3 regions of the Pseudomonas sp. TE3-3-F2023 genome follow, and region 1 is predicted to be linked to each of the others. Evidence: predicted binding sites of a transcription regulator. Region 1 holds the regulator's gene; each other region holds the start of a gene.
What was found. The regulator FliA, encoded in region 1, starts transcription of late flagellar genes. The targets are predictions, from matches to a motif close to CTAAAGTTTNNNNNNNNNNNGCCGNTAA.
Positions count from the first base shown of each region.

Region 1 (5,822 bases):
GTAACTACGTGGTCGGTGCCGTGGTGTTCGCCATCCTCATGATCATCAACTTCGTGGTGGTGACCAAGGGCGCCGGGCGTATCTCGGAAGTGAGCGCGCGTTTCACCCTCGACGCCATGCCCGGCAAGCAGATGGCCATCGACGCTGACCTCAACGCCGGCCTGATCGACCAGGCCCAGGCCAAGCACCGTCGTGCCGAAGTAGCGCAGGAAGCTGAGTTCTACGGTTCGATGGACGGTGCCAGCAAGTTCGTCCGCGGTGACGCCATCGCCGGCCTGCTGATCCTGTTCATCAACCTGATCGGCGGCATGCTGATCGGCATGCTGCAGCACGGCATGAGCTTTGGCGATGCCGGCAAGGTGTACGCCTTGCTGACCATCGGTGACGGTTTGGTGGCGCAATTGCCATCACTGTTGCTGTCCACCGCTGCCGCGATCATGGTCACCCGGGCCTCGGGCTCCGAGGACATGGGCAAGCTGATCAACCGGCAGATGTTCGATTCGCCCAAGGCCCTGGCGGTGTCCGCCGCACTGATGATCGTCATGGGCCTGGTGCCGGGCATGCCGCACGTGGCCTTCCTCAGCCTCGGCCTGCTGGCCGGTGGCGGCGCCTACCTGGTGTGGAAGAAGCAGCAGAAGGCCAAGGCGCAGGCGCTGCAAGAGGCGCAGCGCCAGCAGGACCTGCTGCCCTCGCCACAGCGCGCGCTGGAAACCAAGGAGCTGGGCTGGGACGACGTCACGCCGATCGACATGATTGGCCTGGAGGTCGGCTACCGGCTGATCCCCCTGGTCGATCGCAACCAGGGTGGCCAATTGCTTGCGCGGATCAAGGGCGTGCGCAAGAAGCTGTCGCAAGACCTGGGCTTCCTCATGCCCACGGTGCACATCCGCGACAACCTCGACCTGCAGCCCAGCGCTTATCGCCTGACCCTGATGGGGGTGATCCTGGCCGAGGCCGAGATCTACCCCGACCGCGAACTGGCAATCAACCCCGGGCAGGTGTTCGGTACCCTCAACGGCATTGCCGCGCGCGATCCGGCGTTCGGCCTTGAAGCCGTGTGGATCGATGTCGGCCAGCGCTCCCAGGCGCAGTCGCTGGGCTACACCGTGGTTGACGCCAGCACCGTGGTGGCCACCCACCTGAACCAGATCCTGCAGAAGCACTGCCACGAGCTGATCGGTCATGAAGAGGTCCAGCAACTGCTGCAGGTGTTGGCCAAGGCATCGCCTAAACTTGCAGAGGAGCTGGTGCCGGGTGTCATTTCCTTGTCGGGCCTGCTCAAGGTGCTGCAAGCGTTGTTGTCGGAACAGGTGCCTGTGCGCGATATTCGCAGTATCGCCGAGGCGATCGCGAACAACGCCGGCAAGAGTCAAGATACCGCCGCACTGGTGGCGGCGGTGCGCGTCGGATTGTGTCGCGCCATCGTGCAAAGCATTGTCGGCGTTGAGTCGGAGCTGCCAGTGATTACCCTGGAGCCAAGGTTGGAACAGATTTTGCTCAATAGTCTGCAAAGGGCCGGGCAAGGTCAGGAAGACGGTGTTCTTCTGGAGCCGAGCATGGCCGAGAAGCTGCAGCGTTCGCTGATCGAGGCGGCCCAGCGCCAGGAAATGCAGGGCCAGCCGGCCATTCTCCTGGTCGCCGGCCCGATCCGCGCCATGCTGTCGCGTTTCGGTCGCCTGGCTGTACCGAATTTGCATGTTCTGGCGTATCAGGAAATACCGGACAACAAGCAAGTCACCATCGTTGCCACCGTGGGCCCTAATGGCTGAGGTAGGGGATAATGCAAGTTAAGCGATTTTTCGCCGCCGATATGCGTCAGGCCATGAAGCTGGTCCGTGACGAGCTGGGCGCCGATGCCGCGATCATCGGCAACCGTCGCATCGCCGGCGGTGTCGAGCTGACGGCCGCGCTGGACTACAAGCTGTCCGCCCTGGCCCCGCGTGTGCCCAACGCCGAACTGGAAGAAGAGCTGCGCAAGACCCATACGCGCATCGCCACCGCCCAGGCCGAGCTGGGTCACCGCCAGGACAGCAGCGACAACAACCGCCAGTTGTTCGCCGGGCAGTCGCTGACCGCCGCCGAGCCGTTGATCGAACCGCACGTCGATGCGCCCGAGGCCGCAGCTGCAGCCCCGGCGCCGGCACCGGTCGACCCGCGCCTGTTCGATGCCATGCGCTCCGAGCTGTCAGGCCTGCGCGAGCTGCTGGAAGTGCAGCTCGGCTCGCTGGCCTGGAACCAGTTGCAGGGCAGCAAGCCGCAGCAGGCCACTGTCTGGCGCAGGCTGCAGCGCATCGGCCTGTCCGGGCCGATCGCCCGTGAGCTGCTGGACCTGACTGCCGAGATCGACGAGCCACGCCAGGCCTGGCGCATGCTGCTGGCGCACCTTGCGCGGATGATCGAAATCCCCGAAGTCGAGCCGATCGAAGAGGGCGGTGTGATCGCCATGGTCGGCCCGGCCGGCATGGGCAAGACCACCACCCTGGCCAAGCTGGCGGCCCGCTACGTGCTCAAGTACGGCGCGCAGAACCTGGCGCTGGTGAGCATGGACAGTTTCCGCATCGGTGCCCAGGAGCAGCTCAAGACTCTGGGTCGCATCCTCAACGTACCGGTGACCTACGTCGACCCGGGCCAGTCGCTGGCTGCGGCGCTGGAGCCGCTGCTGCGCAAGCGCGTGGTGCTGATCGATACCGCCGGCCTGCAGGCCAGCGACCCGGCCCTGCGCATGCAGCTGGACACCCTGGCCGGGCGTGGCATCGCCGCGAAGAACTACCTGGTGCTGGCCACTACCAGCCAGAAGCAGGTGCTGACTGCCGCCTACCACAGCTACAAGCGCTGCGGCCTGGCCGGTTGCATCCTGACCAAACTCGATGAAACGGCGAGCCTTGGCGACGTGCTGAGCCTTGCCATCAGTCATGAACTGCCGGTGGCCTACCTGACAGATGGGCCGCGCATTCCTGACGACGTGCACCTGCCTCGAGGGCACCAGTTGGTCTCCCGCGCGGTCAATGTGCAGCAACAGGACGAGCCCAGCGAAGAGGCCATGGCCGACATGTTCGCTGATCTCTATCACAACCCACGGCGAGCGGGTTGATGATGAAGCGTGTGCAAGGTAGCTATGCCAAAGGGTACGCAGAATTGCCCTACGTGTGGCCTGAGTCCCAGCGAGACAAGGTAAAGAACAGACATGGGTAGCATGCATCCCGTACAGGTGATCGCCGTGACCGGTGGCAAAGGTGGCGTCGGCAAGACTAACGTTTCAGTGAACCTGTCCCTGGCGCTGGCCGAGCTTGGCCGCAGGGTCATGCTGCTCGACGCCGACCTGGGCCTGGCCAATGTCGATGTGTTGCTGGGCCTTACCCCCAAGCGGACCCTGGCCGATGTCATCGAAGGGCGCTGCGAGCTGCGCGATGTGATGTTGCAGGGCCCCGGTGGCGTGCGCATCGTGCCGGCTGCCTCGGGCACGCAGAGCATGGTGCACCTGGCCCCGGCCCAGCATGCCGGGCTGATCCAGGCGTTCAGCGAAGTCGGCGACAACCTCGACGTGCTGGTGATCGACACTGCTGCCGGTATCGGTGATTCGGTGGTCAGCTTCGTCCGCGCCGCCCAGGAAGTGCTGCTGGTGGTATGCGACGAACCCACCTCGATCACCGATGCCTACGCCCTGATCAAGCTGCTCAACCGCGACTACGGCATGAACCGTTTCCGGGTGCTGGCCAACATGGCGCAGAGTCCGCAGGAGGGCCGCAACCTGTTCGCCAAACTGACCAAGGTCACCGACCGCTTCCTCGACGTTGCCCTGCAGTACGTGGGCGCCGTGCCGTATGACGAGTGCGTGCGCAAGGCCGTGCAGAAGCAGCGCGCCGTATACGAAGCCTTCCCACGCTCCAAATGCGCGCTGGCCTTCAAGGCGATTGCCCAGAAGGTCGACAGCTGGCCGCTGCCGGCCAACCCGCGCGGCCATCTGGAGTTCTTTGTCGAGCGCCTGGTGCAGCCCACCAGCGCGGGACCTGTGCTATGAACGCCAGCGGTTTCAAGATGTACAGCCGGGCGTCGAAAGACGCCCAGTACGAGCTGATCGAGCGCTACGCCCCGCTGGTCAAGCGCATCGCCTACCACCTGCTGGCGCGGCTGCCAGCCAATGTGCAGGTCGAGGACCTGATCCAGGCCGGCATGATCGGCCTGCTGGAAGTGGCCAACAAGTACGACGCCAGCAAGGGCGCCAGCTTCGAAACCTACGCCGGCATTCGCATTCGCGGGGCCATGCTCGATGAAGTGCGCAAGGGCGATTGGGCACCGCGTTCGGTGCACCGCAACACCCGCATGGTCAGCGACGCGATGCGTGCGGTTGAAGCCCGAACCGGTCGTGACGCTAAAGATCATGAAGTTGCTGCCGAACTCCAATTGAGTCTCGATGATTACTACGGGATCTTGAACGATACCCTGGGCAGCCGCCTGTTCAGCTTCGACGACCTGCTGCAGGACGGCGAGCACGAAGGGCTGCATGAGGATGGCGCCAGTGGCCAGGTGGAACCTGCGCGTGGCCTGGAGGACGAGCGCTTCCAGGCTGCCCTGACCGAGGCCATCGCCAACCTGCCGGAGCGTGAGCGCCTGGTGCTGGCGCTGTACTACGACGAAGAGCTGAACCTCAAGGAAATTGGTGAGGTGCTGGGGGTCAGCGAGTCGCGGGTCAGCCAGTTGCACAGCCAGTGTGCCGCGCGCCTGCGCAGCCGCCTGGGGGAATGGCGGGCGCGTTGAGCCCGCTGTCGTTGCAGTCGTTTTCTACGTTGTACCGAATTGTGAATGCGCGCTCGGGGCCGAGCGCGTTTGAGACTGCTTGGAGGTCTACTTGAACAAAGACATGAAAATCCTCATCGTTGACGACTTTTCGACGATGCGGCGGATCATCAAGAACCTGTTGCGTGACCTGGGCTTCACCAACACCGAAGAAGCCGATGACGGCACCACGGCGCTGCCGATGCTGGAGAACGGCCACTATGACTTCCTGGTGACCGACTGGAACATGCCCGGCATGTCCGGTATCGACCTGCTGCGCAAGGTGCGTGCCCACGATCGCCTGAAAACCATGCCGGTGCTGATGGTGACCGCCGAAGCCAAGCGCGACCAGATCATCGAAGCGGCCCAGGCCGGCGTCAATGGCTACGTTGTGAAGCCGTTCACCGCCCAGGTGCTCAAAGAAAAGATCGAGAAGATCTTCGAACGCGTCAACGGCTGAGTCACGTCAGGGGGCGCGCCATGGATTCATCACAAACGTCTTTGGGCGAGTTCGAATCGACCCTGAAGAAGCATGCCCAGGAGCTGGTCGAAAGCCTGGAGCGTGGCCGTTTCGGCGAGGCGGTGCAGCTGATTCACGAGCTGAACCAGACCCGTGACCGCGGCCTGTACCAGGAAGTCGGCAAGCTGACCCGCGAGCTGCACAGTGCCATAGTCAGTTTCCAGATCGACCCGACCATGCCGCAGGCCGAGGAGGTGTCGCAGATAACCGACGCCACCGAGCGCCTGTCTTACGTGGTCAGGCTCACCGAGGGCGCGGCCAACCGCACCATGGACCTGGTCGAGGAAAGCACCCCGGTGCTCAACGACCTGGCCAGCGAGGCCGAGGCCCTGAGCACCGACTGGCAGCGTTTCATGCGCCGCGAAGTGGCTGCGCCGGAGTTCCGAGACCTGGTCAAGCGCGTCGACAGTTTCCTGACGCTCAGCGCCGAAGGTAACCGCAAGGTCGCCGGCCACCTCAACGACATTCTGCTGGCCCAGGACTATCAGGACCTGACCGGCCAGGTGATCAAGCGCGTCACCACCCTGGT
Region 1 covers NZ_CP145113.1:4,878,274-4,884,095, reverse strand. Annotated here, with positions in the region: gene flhA (flagellar biosynthesis protein FlhA) at 1-1,769, shown strand, start outside; gene flhF (flagellar biosynthesis protein FlhF) at 1,781-3,091, shown strand; gene fleN (flagellar synthesis regulator FleN) at 3,185-4,018, shown strand; gene fliA (RNA polymerase sigma factor FliA) at 4,015-4,755, shown strand; gene V3314_RS22440 (chemotaxis response regulator CheY) at 4,859-5,233, shown strand; gene V3314_RS22435 (protein phosphatase CheZ) at 5,254-5,822, shown strand, end outside.

Region 2 (5,822 bases), 810 kb from region 1:
TCGCCATGCTGTTCCTGCTGGCGCTGTTCTTCGCCCCGCTGGCCGGTAGCGTGCCGGCCTTCGCCACCGCCCCGGCGCTGCTGTTCGTCGCGGTGCTGATGGCCTCGGGCCTGGCAGAAATAAACTGGGACGACGTCACCGAAGCCGCACCGGTGGTAGTGACCGCCCTGGCCATGCCGCTGACCTATTCGATCGCCAACGGCATCGCCTTCGGCTTCATTTCCTGGACCGCCGTCAAGCTGATCTCCGGCCGCCACCGCGACCTGAATCCGGCCTTGGTGATCCTTTCCATCCTGTTCGTCATCAAGCTGGGCTGGTTCAACGCATGAGTGCTGCTTTCGACCCCTCCTCCTACACCACCCAGCTGGACGCCAAGGTGGCCCGGCTGCGCGAGCTGCTGGCGCCGTTCGGCGCGCCGGAGCCGGCTGTTTTCGACTCGCCGCGCGAGCATTACCGCCTGCGCGCCGAATTCCGCCTGTGGCGCGAGGATGGCCAGCGCCACTACGCCATGTTCGCCCCGGGCGAGAAGCACAAGGCGATCCTGATCGACGACTTCCCCATTGCCAGCCAGCGCATCAATGCACTGATGCCGCGCCTGAAGGCGGCCTGGCAGGCCAGCGAAGAGCTGGGCAACCGCCTGTTCCAGGTGGAGTTCCTCACCACCCTGGCTGGCGATGCCATGGTCACCCTGTGCTACCACCGCCCGCTGGACGAGGCCTGGGAAACGGCCGCACGGCAGCTGGCCGAAGAGCTGGGCGTGAGCATCATCGGCCGCTCCAAGGGCAAGCGCCTGGTCATCGGCCGTGACTACGCGGTGGAAAGACTCGAAGTCGCTGGTCGTGTGTTCAGCTACCGCCAGCCGGAAGGCGCGTTCACCCAGCCCAACGGCGCGGTGAACCAGAAGATGCTGAGCTGGGCCTTCGAGGCCATCGGCGAGCGCGACGACGACCTGCTGGAGCTGTACTGCGGCAACGGTAACTTCACCCTGCCGCTGGCCACCCGCGTGCGCCAGGTGCTGGCCACGGAGATCAGCAAGACGTCGGTCAATGCCGCGCTGAGCAACCTTGATGAGAACGCAGTGGATAACGTGCGGCTGGTGCGCCTGTCGGCAGAAGAGCTGACCCAGGCACTGAATGAGGTTCGGCCATTCCGCCGGCTGGAAGGCATCGACCTGAAGAGCTACGAGTTCGGTACGGTGTTCGTCGACCCGCCGCGGGCGGGGATGGACCCGGATACCTGCGAGCTGACCCGGCGTTTCGAGCGGATCCTGTACATCTCGTGCAACCCGGAGACACTGGCGGCGAACATTGCCCAGTTGCAGGACACCCACCGCATTGAGCGGTGTGCATTGTTTGACCAGTTCCCCTATACCCACCATATGGAGAGTGGGGTTCTGCTAGTTCGGCGCTGACCTTCAGACAGCCGGGGCTGCTTTGCAGCCCATCGCCGGCAAGCCAGTTCCCACTCCGACCGCGCTGCCCTCAAGGCCTGTGCAGTCCCTGTGGGAGCTGGCTTGCCGGCGATGGGCCGCAAAGCGGCCCCAGCCTTCACTCAGAAGTCGAAGAACACCGTCTCCCCTTCCCCCTGAATACGGATATCGAAGCGATACGCCGTCTTCCCGTCCACCTCGCAACGCTTGGCCACCAAGGTCTCGCGCCGCTGCGGCTGCTCGATCAGGTTGAGCACCGGGCACTTGGCATTGGCCTCGGCCTCGTCATCGAAATACAGGCGCGTGTGCAGGTGGATGTTGATCCCCCGGGCAAACAGGCTGATGTTGATGTGCGGTGCCATTGGCACACCGGCGGCGTTTTTCACCACACCTGGCTTCACCGTATGCGCCGTCCACTCACCTGCGTCAAAGGTGGTAGCCGTGCGGCCAAAGCTGTTGAAGGCGTTTTCCAGGTTGTAGGCATCCTGGTACTCACCGTTGGCGTCGGCTTGCCAGAGCTCCAGGAACGAGTCCCGCACCAAGTGGCCATTGCCGTCATACACGTGGCCGATCAGCAGAATATGCTCGCCGGGCGCGTCCGGCTTGGCCAGGCGGTTCCAGATTTCCTGGTCGCGGGTCGGGTTGCCGGCCGCTTCCAGGGCCAGGCCGATGTGCACGTAGGGGCCGGCGGTCTGCGAAGGGGTTTCCGGCAGCAGTTCGATTGGCATGGCGGGGTCCTCAGCAGTTTTCGAAGTGGGTCTTGCGCTGGCCGCGCAGCACGATGTCGAAGCGGTAGGCCAGGCAGTCCATCGGGTTGGCGTTGCTCATGTCGAGCTTGGCGATCAACTGCTGCACGGCTTGCGGGTTGGCGATCGACTTGACGATCGGGCACATCGGGATCAGCGGGTCACCCTCGAAGTACAGCTGGGTGATCAACTTGGTGGCGATCGACGGGCCGCTGATGGCGAAGTGGATGTGCGCCGGACGCCAATCGTTCGGGCCGTTGCGCCATGGGTACGGGCCCGGCTTGATGGTGCGGAAGCTGTAGTAGCCATCACGGTCGGTCAGGCAACGGCCGACGCCACCGAAGTTCGGGTCCAGCGGCGCCAGGTAGCGGTCGTTCTTGTGACGGTAGCGGCCACCGGCGTTGGCCTGCCACATTTCCACCAGGGTGTTCGGCACAGGCTTGCCGTACTGGTCGACGACACGGCCGGCGACGATGATTCGCTCGCCGATCGGCAAGCCGCCGTTGTTGAAGTTCAGCAGCAGGTCATGGTCATGGGCGCCGAAGCCCAGGTGGGAAAAGTCCGGGCCGGTGGTTTCGCTGATCGATTGCGGAATGCTGACCAATGCCTGGCGTGGCGAGCGGGCAATAGAAGTCTTGTAGTCAGGCGTAAGGGCTTTCGGGTGCCAGTTGCGATCACGGATCACGAAGCGGCTGTTGTCCTGGGCGGGCATGCCGGTTTCCTCTCTTGGAATTATGGAAATGCGCGGGGGGTGATTTGACACCCTTTCGCGGGCAAGCCCGCTCCCACATGCAGTTTCAGGCAGGTCGCGCGCAATGAATATTGAAATCAGCCACACCAAACATAACCATTTGGTTATGCATAAGCATCTTGGCCTGACACTCGCCGCCGTCGTGGACTAATCTTTGTCTTCTTGTTTCACGCTCCGGAGAGCATTCATGGATTGGCGAAAAGGCCGACGCAGCGACAATGTGGTCGATGCCCGAGGCGAAGGTGGTGGCGGCGGCATGCGTTTCGGCGGCGGCAAGGGGCTGGGGCTTGGTGCGGTGCTGCTGATTGTCGGCATCGGCTGGCTCACCGGCCAGGACCCGCTGCAGATTCTTGGCCAGCTCGCCGGCCAGATGGAGCAGCAACAACAGCAGGCGCCCAGCAGCGCGGGCGGCAAAGCCCCGCCGGCCAACGACCAGCAGGCCGAGTTCGTCGCCTCGATCCTGGGCGATACCGAAGACACCTGGAAAGCCCTGTTCGCCGAGGGCGGCAAGCAGTACCGCGACCCCAAGCTGGTGCTGTTCAGCGGCCAGGTCAATTCGGCCTGTGGCTTTGCCTCGGCGGCGGTGGGGCCGTTCTACTGCCCGGCAGACCAACGGGTCTACCTGGACATGTCTTTCTTCCGCGAAATGGAAACCCGCTTCGCCGCAGCCGGCGATTTTGCCCAGGCCTACGTGATCGCCCACGAAATCGGCCATCACGTGCAGACCCTGCTGGGCGTGTCGGCCAAAGTCGATGCCGCGCGCCGCAGTGGGCAGCGCATGGAAGGTGACAATGGCCTGCTGGTGCGCCAGGAGCTGCAGGCCGACTGCCTGGCCGGGGTATGGGCCTACCAGGCCCAGAAGCGCCTGAACTGGCTGGAACCGGGTGACGTCGAAGAGGCGCTGAACGCGGCCAATGCCATTGGCGATGACCGCCTGCAGCAGCAGGGCCGCGGACGCGTGGTACCGGACTCGTTCACCCATGGCACCTCGGCGCAGCGGGTGCGCTGGTTCAAGACAGGGTTTGCCGAGGGTGAGGTGAACCGCTGCGATACCTTCAGTGCACGCAACCTTTGAATAACTTCGCAAACCGACGCGATCCCTGTGGGAGCGGCTTTAGCCGCGAACACCGGCAAAGCCGGTGCCATCCACCGCGTCGCCCGCGAAGGGCTGCAAGGCAGCCCTCAATCAAGCCAGTTACAAATCTGCTGAAAAAGCGTTTCAGCTTCCTACATCACTGCCGATAACCCCTGCACGAATCAGCGGGCATCCAGAACAACAACGCCTGGCGATCGAAGATCAAGCGAGCGAAAACAACTTCTGGAGAGCGTGCATGAACAGCTGGTTCGCCAACATCAGCGTCAACCTCAAACTCGGCCTGGGCTTTGGCCTGGTACTGATCCTCACCGGCCTGCTGGCCCTGACCGGCTGGACCAGCCTGGGCAGCCTGATCGACCGCAGCAACTGGATGGGCGATATCGGCCAGCTCAACAAGGACCTGACCGACCTGCGCATTGCCCGCCTGCAGTACATGATCGCCAACGGCGACGATGCCGCCGCCGCCAACACCCAGACCAAGCTGGACGCCTTCAGCAAACAGCAGGCCTACCTGGCCAGCACCTTCAAGAGCCCGGAAAACATCAAGCTGCTGGGTGAACTGGGCGAGACCATCAGCGCCTACAAGGTGTCGCTGAACAAGATGCGCCAGGGCTACGACGCCACCCGCACCGCGCGCACGGCCATGGACGGTTCGGCCAGCCGCGCCGACCAGGCCATGGACGCTCTCAGCCAGGAAGTCATGGCGCGCCCCGAAGCCGACAGCGTGCGCCTGGCCCAGTATCAGTTGATCAGCAAGGCCCGCCAGCAACTGCTGCAGGTGCGCATCGATGTACGCGGCTACATTGCCGAAAACAGCGCCGCCAACGAGCAGGCCGCCCTGCGCCAGCTGGACACCGCCCTGGCCGAAATCGACAACCTCAAGCGCCAGCTGCCGGCTGAAGACACACGCCTGCAACAGTTCGAGGGCTCGGTGCTGGCCTACCGTGACGCCGTGCGCCAGTTCCGCGATGCGGTCGCCAACATCACCACTGCGCGCGCCGAAATGACCGTGCAGGGTGCCGACATCGTCAAGCGCAGCGACGCGCTGTACCAGATCCAGCTGCAGCGCCGTGACATCGAGAGCACCCAGGCCCGCAGCCTGCAGGCCATCGCCACGCTGCTGGCGCTGCTGGTCGGCGTGCTGGCGGCAGTGCTGATCACCCGGCAGATCACCCGCCCGCTGCGCGACACCATGGTGGCAGTGGAGAAGATCGCCAGCGGCGACCTCACCCAGCACCTGCGTGTCACCCGTCGCGACGAACTGGGCGTACTGCAACAAGGCATCGCCCGCATGGGCACCACTTTGCGCGAGCTGATCAGCGGCATCCGCGACGGCGTCACCCAGATCGCCAGCGCTGCCGAGGAATTGTCGGCTGTGACCGAGCAGACCAGCGCCGGCGCCAACAGCCAGAAGGTCGAGACCGACCAGGTTGCCACCGCCATGCACGAAATGGCCGCTACCGTTCAGGAAGTGGCACGCAATGCCGAACAGGCCTCGCATGCCGCCACCGGCGCCGATGACGAAGCCCGTGCCGGCGACCGCGTGGTGGGCGAAGCGATTGGCCAGATCGAGCGCCTGGCCGAAGACATGCACCGATCCACCGAAGCCATGAACCTGCTACAGCAGGAAAGCCAGAAGATCGGCAGCGTGATGGACGTGATCAAGTCGGTGGCCGAACAGACCAACCTGCTGGCGCTGAACGCAGCGATCGAGGCGGCGCGTGCCGGCGAGGCCGGCCGTGGTTTTGCCGTGGTCGCCGATGAAGTACGCGGCCTGGCCCAGCGCACACAGAAATCCAC
Region 2 covers NZ_CP145113.1:5,690,369-5,696,190, forward strand. Annotated here, with positions in the region: gene V3314_RS26070 (NCS2 family permease) at 1-329, shown strand, start outside; gene trmA (tRNA (uridine(54)-C5)-methyltransferase TrmA) at 326-1,411, shown strand; gene pcaG (protocatechuate 3,4-dioxygenase subunit alpha) at 1,552-2,157, opposite strand; gene pcaH (protocatechuate 3,4-dioxygenase subunit beta) at 2,168-2,887, opposite strand; gene V3314_RS26090 (neutral zinc metallopeptidase) at 3,114-4,001, shown strand; gene V3314_RS26095 (methyl-accepting chemotaxis protein) at 4,258-5,822, shown strand, end outside.
Region 2: the regulator FliA is predicted to act here: its motif matches at 4,144-4,171, upstream of V3314_RS26095 (methyl-accepting chemotaxis protein).

Region 3 (5,822 bases), 1.6 Mb from region 1:
TGGGGCTGGAGGCGAGTATTCGGGCGGGAAGTGGCAGCCTCTATGGTTTGGAGGCGGCGCAGTTCTGAGAGGCCATGGGGGCGCTTTGCGCCCCATCGCGACACAAGGCCGCTCCTACAGGGGAACGCGATTCCATGTAGGAGCGGCCTTGTGTCGCGATGGGCTGCAAGGCAGCCCCAACGATTTCAGCCATTGTTTTGCCTGCGCGAAGGGTTCTCAAACGCTGGAAAACCATCACCAATCCGACGAAAACCGGCTCAACTGATAGTCATTCGCCATTACCTCGGTTCTCGGGAGCCCTCCAGCAAGGGTAGAATGCGCAAAACCCGGAGCCGCAATGAACCACGACCGCCTCAATCCCAGCCCAGACGATGCCATCACCGACGCCGCCGCGCACTGGTGCATGCGCCTGCACGCCGAAGATTGCACGGTGACAGAGCGCGAGGCGTTCGCTCGCTGGCTGGCGGCCGACCCCCGGCATGCCGAGGAATACCAGGCGATGCTGGAAATCTGGCAAACCGCCGACCTGCTGCCGCGCAATGCAACCGTCATCGACTTCAACCCGCCCGTGCAAAAGGCCGCACGCCCGCGCAACTGGCGGCCGCTGGCATCCGCTGCCGCGATCGCCCTGGCGGTGCTGCCGCTGGCCGGCTGGGTGGGCTGGGAACAAGGCTGGCTACCCAATCACTATCAGCACTTCGAAGCCGGTGCGCACATGCAGACCGTGCAGCTGAGCGACGGCAGCACGGTGCAGCTCAACCTCAACACCGAGCTCACCTACCTCAACTACAAGGACCAGCGCCAGGTCACGCTCAAGCGTGGCGAGGCGTTCTTCAAGGTGCAACACGACAGCAGCCACCCGTTCATCGTGCATGCCGGTCGTGGCCAGACCCGCGTTACCGGCACCCAGTTCAACGTGTGGAAGTACCAGGACCAGGTCAAGGTCACCTTGGTGGAAGGTTCGGTGCTGGTATCCAGCGACGGCAGCGCCGGTGGCTACCGCCTGGGCCCGGGGATGCAGGCCAGTTATCACAAGGGCGACTTCGAGCCGCAACTGGAGCAGAGCGACGACTACGGCAACAGCCTGGCCTGGCGCGACGGCAAGCTGGTGCTCGACAACCTGAGCCTGGAACAGGCCCTGCCGATAATCAACCGATACCTCGCTGCGCCGCTGCTGCTGGCCGACGCCAGTACCGGCCGCATCCGCATCAGCGGCATCTACAACACCCGCGAGGTGGGGCGCCTGGTCAACAACCTGCCCAAGGTGCTGCCGGTCTACCTGACCCGCAGCAAGGACGGCAGCACCGTGCTCAACCGCATCTCGCCGCCGCCCGACAAGGGCTGACGCCCTCCCCCTACAGCGTCATCGCCGCCAGCCAGCCGAACGCCAGCAGTGGCAGGTTGTAGTGGATGAAGGTGGGCACCACGGTGTCCCAGATATGGTGGTGCTGGCCATCCACGTTCAACCCCGAGGTCGGGCCCAGGGTCGAGTCCGAGGCAGGCGAGCCGGCGTCACCCAGGGCGCCGGCGGTACCAACGATGCACACGGTGGCCAGCGGGTCGAAGCCCAGCTGCACGCACAGCGGCACGAAGATCGCGGCCAGGATCGGCACGGTGGAGAACGACGAGCCGATGCCCATGGTCACCAACAGGCCCACCAGCAGCATCAGCAAGGCACCGATGCCCTTGCTGTGGTCGATCCACTGCGCCGAGGTTTCCACCAGGCTGTTCACCTCACCGGTGGCCTTCATCACATCGGCAAAGCCCGAGGCGGCAATCATGATGAAGCCGATCATGGCCATCATCTTCATGCCTTCGGTGAACAGGTCGTCAGTGTCCTTCCAGCGCACGATGCCCGACAGCGAAAAGATCAGGAAGCCGACCATCGCGCCGATGATCATCGAATCCAGCCACAACTGGATGATGAACGCCGAGGCAATCGCCAACCCGGCCACCAGCAGGGTCAGCGGGTTGTACTGCACGCTCACCTGCTCCACCTGCTCGATGCGCGCCAGGTCGTAGTCACGCTTCTTGCGGTAACTGATGAATACCGCCAGCAACAGGCCGGCCAGCATGCCGGCCGCCGGGATGGCCATGGCGTGGGTGACATTCACGCCACTCACGTCGACACCCGCGCGGGCAACGTTGGCCAGCAGGATTTCGTTGAGGAAGATGTTGCCAAAGCCCACCGGCAGGAACATGTACGGGGTGATCAGGCCGAAGGTGATCACGCAGGCGATCAGGCGGCGGTCGATGCGCAGGCGGGTCAGCACGTACAGCAGCGGCGGCACCAGCAAGGGGATGAAGGCAATGTGGATAGGCAGGATGTTCTGCGACGACACCGCCACCACCAGCATCAGGCCGACCAGCAACCATTTGACCTTGCCGCCATTGGCATGACCCTGGCGGTCGATCATGGCCAGGGCGCGGTCGGCCAGGGCATGGGCCAGGCCGGACTTGGCGATGGCCACGGCAAAGGCGCCCAGCAGTGCATAGGACAGGGCCACCGTGGCCCCGCCACCGAGGCCGCCGTTGAAGGCCTTGAGCGTACCCTCGATACCCAGGCCGCCCACCAGCCCACCGGCCAGGGCCCCGATGATCAGGGCGATGACCACGTGCACGCGGGACAGGCTGAGTATCAGCATGATGCCGACCGCGGCGATCACTGCATTCATGGTTGGCTTACCTCATTGCGACAGAAAAAAAGCGCGCACTGTGAAGCAGTGAGCAGCAGATGTCAAAAGCGCCATGTTGCGGCGGATTACACAGAGGGCGGAAATTTAAATTGAATGTTTGAATAAAGAAAAAATGGGATGGGCCGATAGGGTGGGAAGGCTGGGAGATGCCTGGCTGGAGATTTCTTTCGCCTGTGAGATCGAGCGCCGCCCAGCCCCAAAGCCATAACCCTTACTGTCCAAAAAAAGGGACCCACCCCATGCCTTTGCGACAACTTTCCATCCAGTGGAAGATCACCCTGCTCGCCGGTCTCTGCCTGGCCGGCATCGTCACCCTGCTCGTCGGCCTGTCGCTGTACCGCATGGACCACAGCTCGGACCTGGTCAAGGCCAGCAGCATGCAGATGCTGACCGAGTCGGCGCAGTCGCGCATCGAGTCGCAGGGCGAGGTGCAGGCGCTGAACATCCGCCGCCAGTTCATGGACGCCTACCAGTACGGCGCCGGTTTCGCCCGCCAGGTGCTGTTCCTGCGCGAGCAGGCGGAAAAGCGCTTTCTCGATGCCTTCGACCTGCGCGAGGACATGACCCGCCAGGTGCGCGCCGCCCTGCAGGCCAACCCCGAGCTGCTCGGCCTGTCGCTGGTATTCGAGCCCAACGCCCTGGACAACAAGGACAGCCTGTTTGTCGGCAAGGCCGAACTGGGCAGCAACGAAACCGGGCGCTTCGCCCTGTACTGGTCGCAGCCACGTGTCGGCCAGCTGACGGCCATGGCCCTGCCCGAGCATGACATGGCCAACACCGAGATCGGCCCCAGCGGCCAGCCTGCCAATACCTGGTGGGTGTGCCCGCGCACATCCGGCAAGGTGTGCGTGGTGGAGCCCTACTTCTACGACATCGATGGCCAGCAGGTGCTGATGACCAGCATCGTCTTCCCCCTGGCAGTCGACGGCAAGGTGATCGCCACCCTGTCCATCGACATCAACCTCAACAGCCTGCAGGCCCTGAGCCAGGAGGCCAGCCGCAGCCTGTACGAAGGCCGCACCACGGTCGGCATTCTCAGCCCGGTCGGCCTGCTGGCCGGCTACAGCGCCGATGCCAGCAAGCTGGCCCAGCGCTTCGACCAGGTCGATACCGCCAAAGGTGCCGAACTGGTGCGCAAGCTGGCCGACGGCAAGATGACCATCGTGCACGGCCAGCAGCGCCTGAAAGTGCTGGCCGCGTTCCGGCCGATCCCGGATGCCCAGCCCTGGGGCGTGCTGCTGGATGTGCCGGAAAACGCCCTGACCGGGCCGGCCGAAGCGCTGAAACAGGAACTGGACGCGCTGAACACCAGCGGCACCCTGCTGGAACTTGGCCTGGGCCTGGCGGCGGCGGTTGCCGGCCTGCTGATGGTGTGGCTGATGGCCCGTGGCGTTACCCGGCCGATCCTCGGCGTGGCAAGCATGCTCAAGGACATCGCCAGCGGCGAAGGTGACCTGACCCGCCGCCTGACCTATCAGAAGCAGGACGAACTGGGCGAACTGGCCGGCTGGTTCAACCGTTTCCTCGACAAGCTGCAGCCGACCATCGCCGAGGTCAAACGCTCGGTGCAGGCAGCCCGTGGCACCGCTGACCAGTCTTCGGCAATTGCCACCCAGACCAGCGCTGGCATGGAGCAGCAGTACCGCCAGGTCGACCAGGTGGCCACTGCCTCGCACGAGATGAGTGCCACCGCCCAGGACGTCGCCCGCAGCGCCGCCCAGGCCGCGCAGGCCGCCCGCGACGCCGACCAGGCCACCCGCGAAGGCCTGGCGGTGATCGACCGCACCACCCACAGCATCGATGCCCTGGCCGCCGACATGAGCAACGCCATGGCCGAGGTACAGGGCCTGGCGCAGAACAGCGAGAAGATCGGTTCGGTGCTGGAGGTGATCCGCTCGATCGCCGAACAGACCAACCTGCTGGCGCTGAACGCCGCCATCGAGGCGGCCCGCGCCGGTGAAGCCGGCCGCGGCTTTGCCGTGGTCGCGGACGAGGTGCGCAACCTGGCCCAGCGGACCCAGGAATCGGTGGAAGAAACCCGCCAGGTTATCGAGGCCTTGCAGAACGGCACCCGCGAAGTGGTCGGTGCCATGGACAACAGCCACCGCCAGGCCCAGGGCGGCGTGCAGCAGGTTGGCCAGGCCGTCACCGCGCTGCAGCGCATCGGCCAGGCAGTGACGGTGATCACCGACATGAACCTGCAGATCGCTTCGGCCGCCGAGGAACAGAGCGCGGTGGCGGAGGAAATCAACAGCAACGTGGCAACCATCCGGGATGTCACCGAGTCGCTGTCGGGGCAGGCCAACGAGTCGGCGCGGGTCAGCCAGTCGCTGAACAGCCTGGCCAACCAGCAACAGGCGCTGATGGACCAATTCCGCGTCTGAGCCGTCTGCAGGCCGCTGCCAATCGCGTGCAGCGGCCTTCCTGCCGGGCCTGGAGCCGGTCGTCTACACTTGCGGCAACTCAGTAGCGCCACTCCAAGAGGCCCCATGAAAAAGATCCCGACGTTGCTGGCCGGCCTGCTGCTCGCCGTAGGCCTGGCCAGCACCGACAGCGCCGCCTCGGCAGAACGCAGCGAGCCCATCCGCTTTGGTGCCATAGGCTGGGAAAGCGGCGCCCTCACCACCGAGATCCTGCGGCTGATCGTGGAGCGTGGCTACGGCTACACCACCGATACCGTGCCCGGCAGCACCGTCAGCATGGAAGTGGCCCTGGCGCGCAACGACCTGCAGGTAATCGCCGAGGAGTGGGCCGGGCGCAGCCCCGCCTGGGTCAAGGCAGAACAGGCCGGCCAAGTGTTCGCGTTGGGCGACACGGTCAAGAACGCCGAGGAAGGCTGGTGGGTGCCAGCCTACGTGATCGAGGGCGATGCCGCACGCAAGCTGAAACCCGTGGCGCCTGAACTGCGCAGCGTCGAGGACCTCCAGCGTTATTCGCAGGTGTTCCGCGACCCCGAGTCACCCGGCAAAGGGCGTTTTCTGAATAGCCCCAGCGGCTGGACATCCGAAACCGTCAACAGCCAGAAACTCAAGGCCTACGGGCTGAATGATCTCTATACCAACTTCCGCAGCGGCTCCGGGGCTGCAATGGATGCCGAAATCGGCTCGGCCATCCGCCGTGGCCAAC
Region 3 covers NZ_CP145113.1:3,238,241-3,244,062, reverse strand. Annotated here, with positions in the region: gene V3314_RS14655 (acyl-CoA dehydrogenase C-terminal domain-containing protein) at 1-68, shown strand, start outside; gene V3314_RS14650 (FecR family protein) at 338-1,345, shown strand; gene V3314_RS14645 (Na+/H+ antiporter family protein) at 1,356-2,675, opposite strand; gene V3314_RS14640 (methyl-accepting chemotaxis protein) at 2,936-5,080, shown strand; gene V3314_RS14635 (ABC transporter substrate-binding protein) at 5,186-5,822, shown strand, end outside.
Region 3: the regulator FliA is predicted to act here: its motif matches at 2,798-2,825, upstream of V3314_RS14640 (methyl-accepting chemotaxis protein).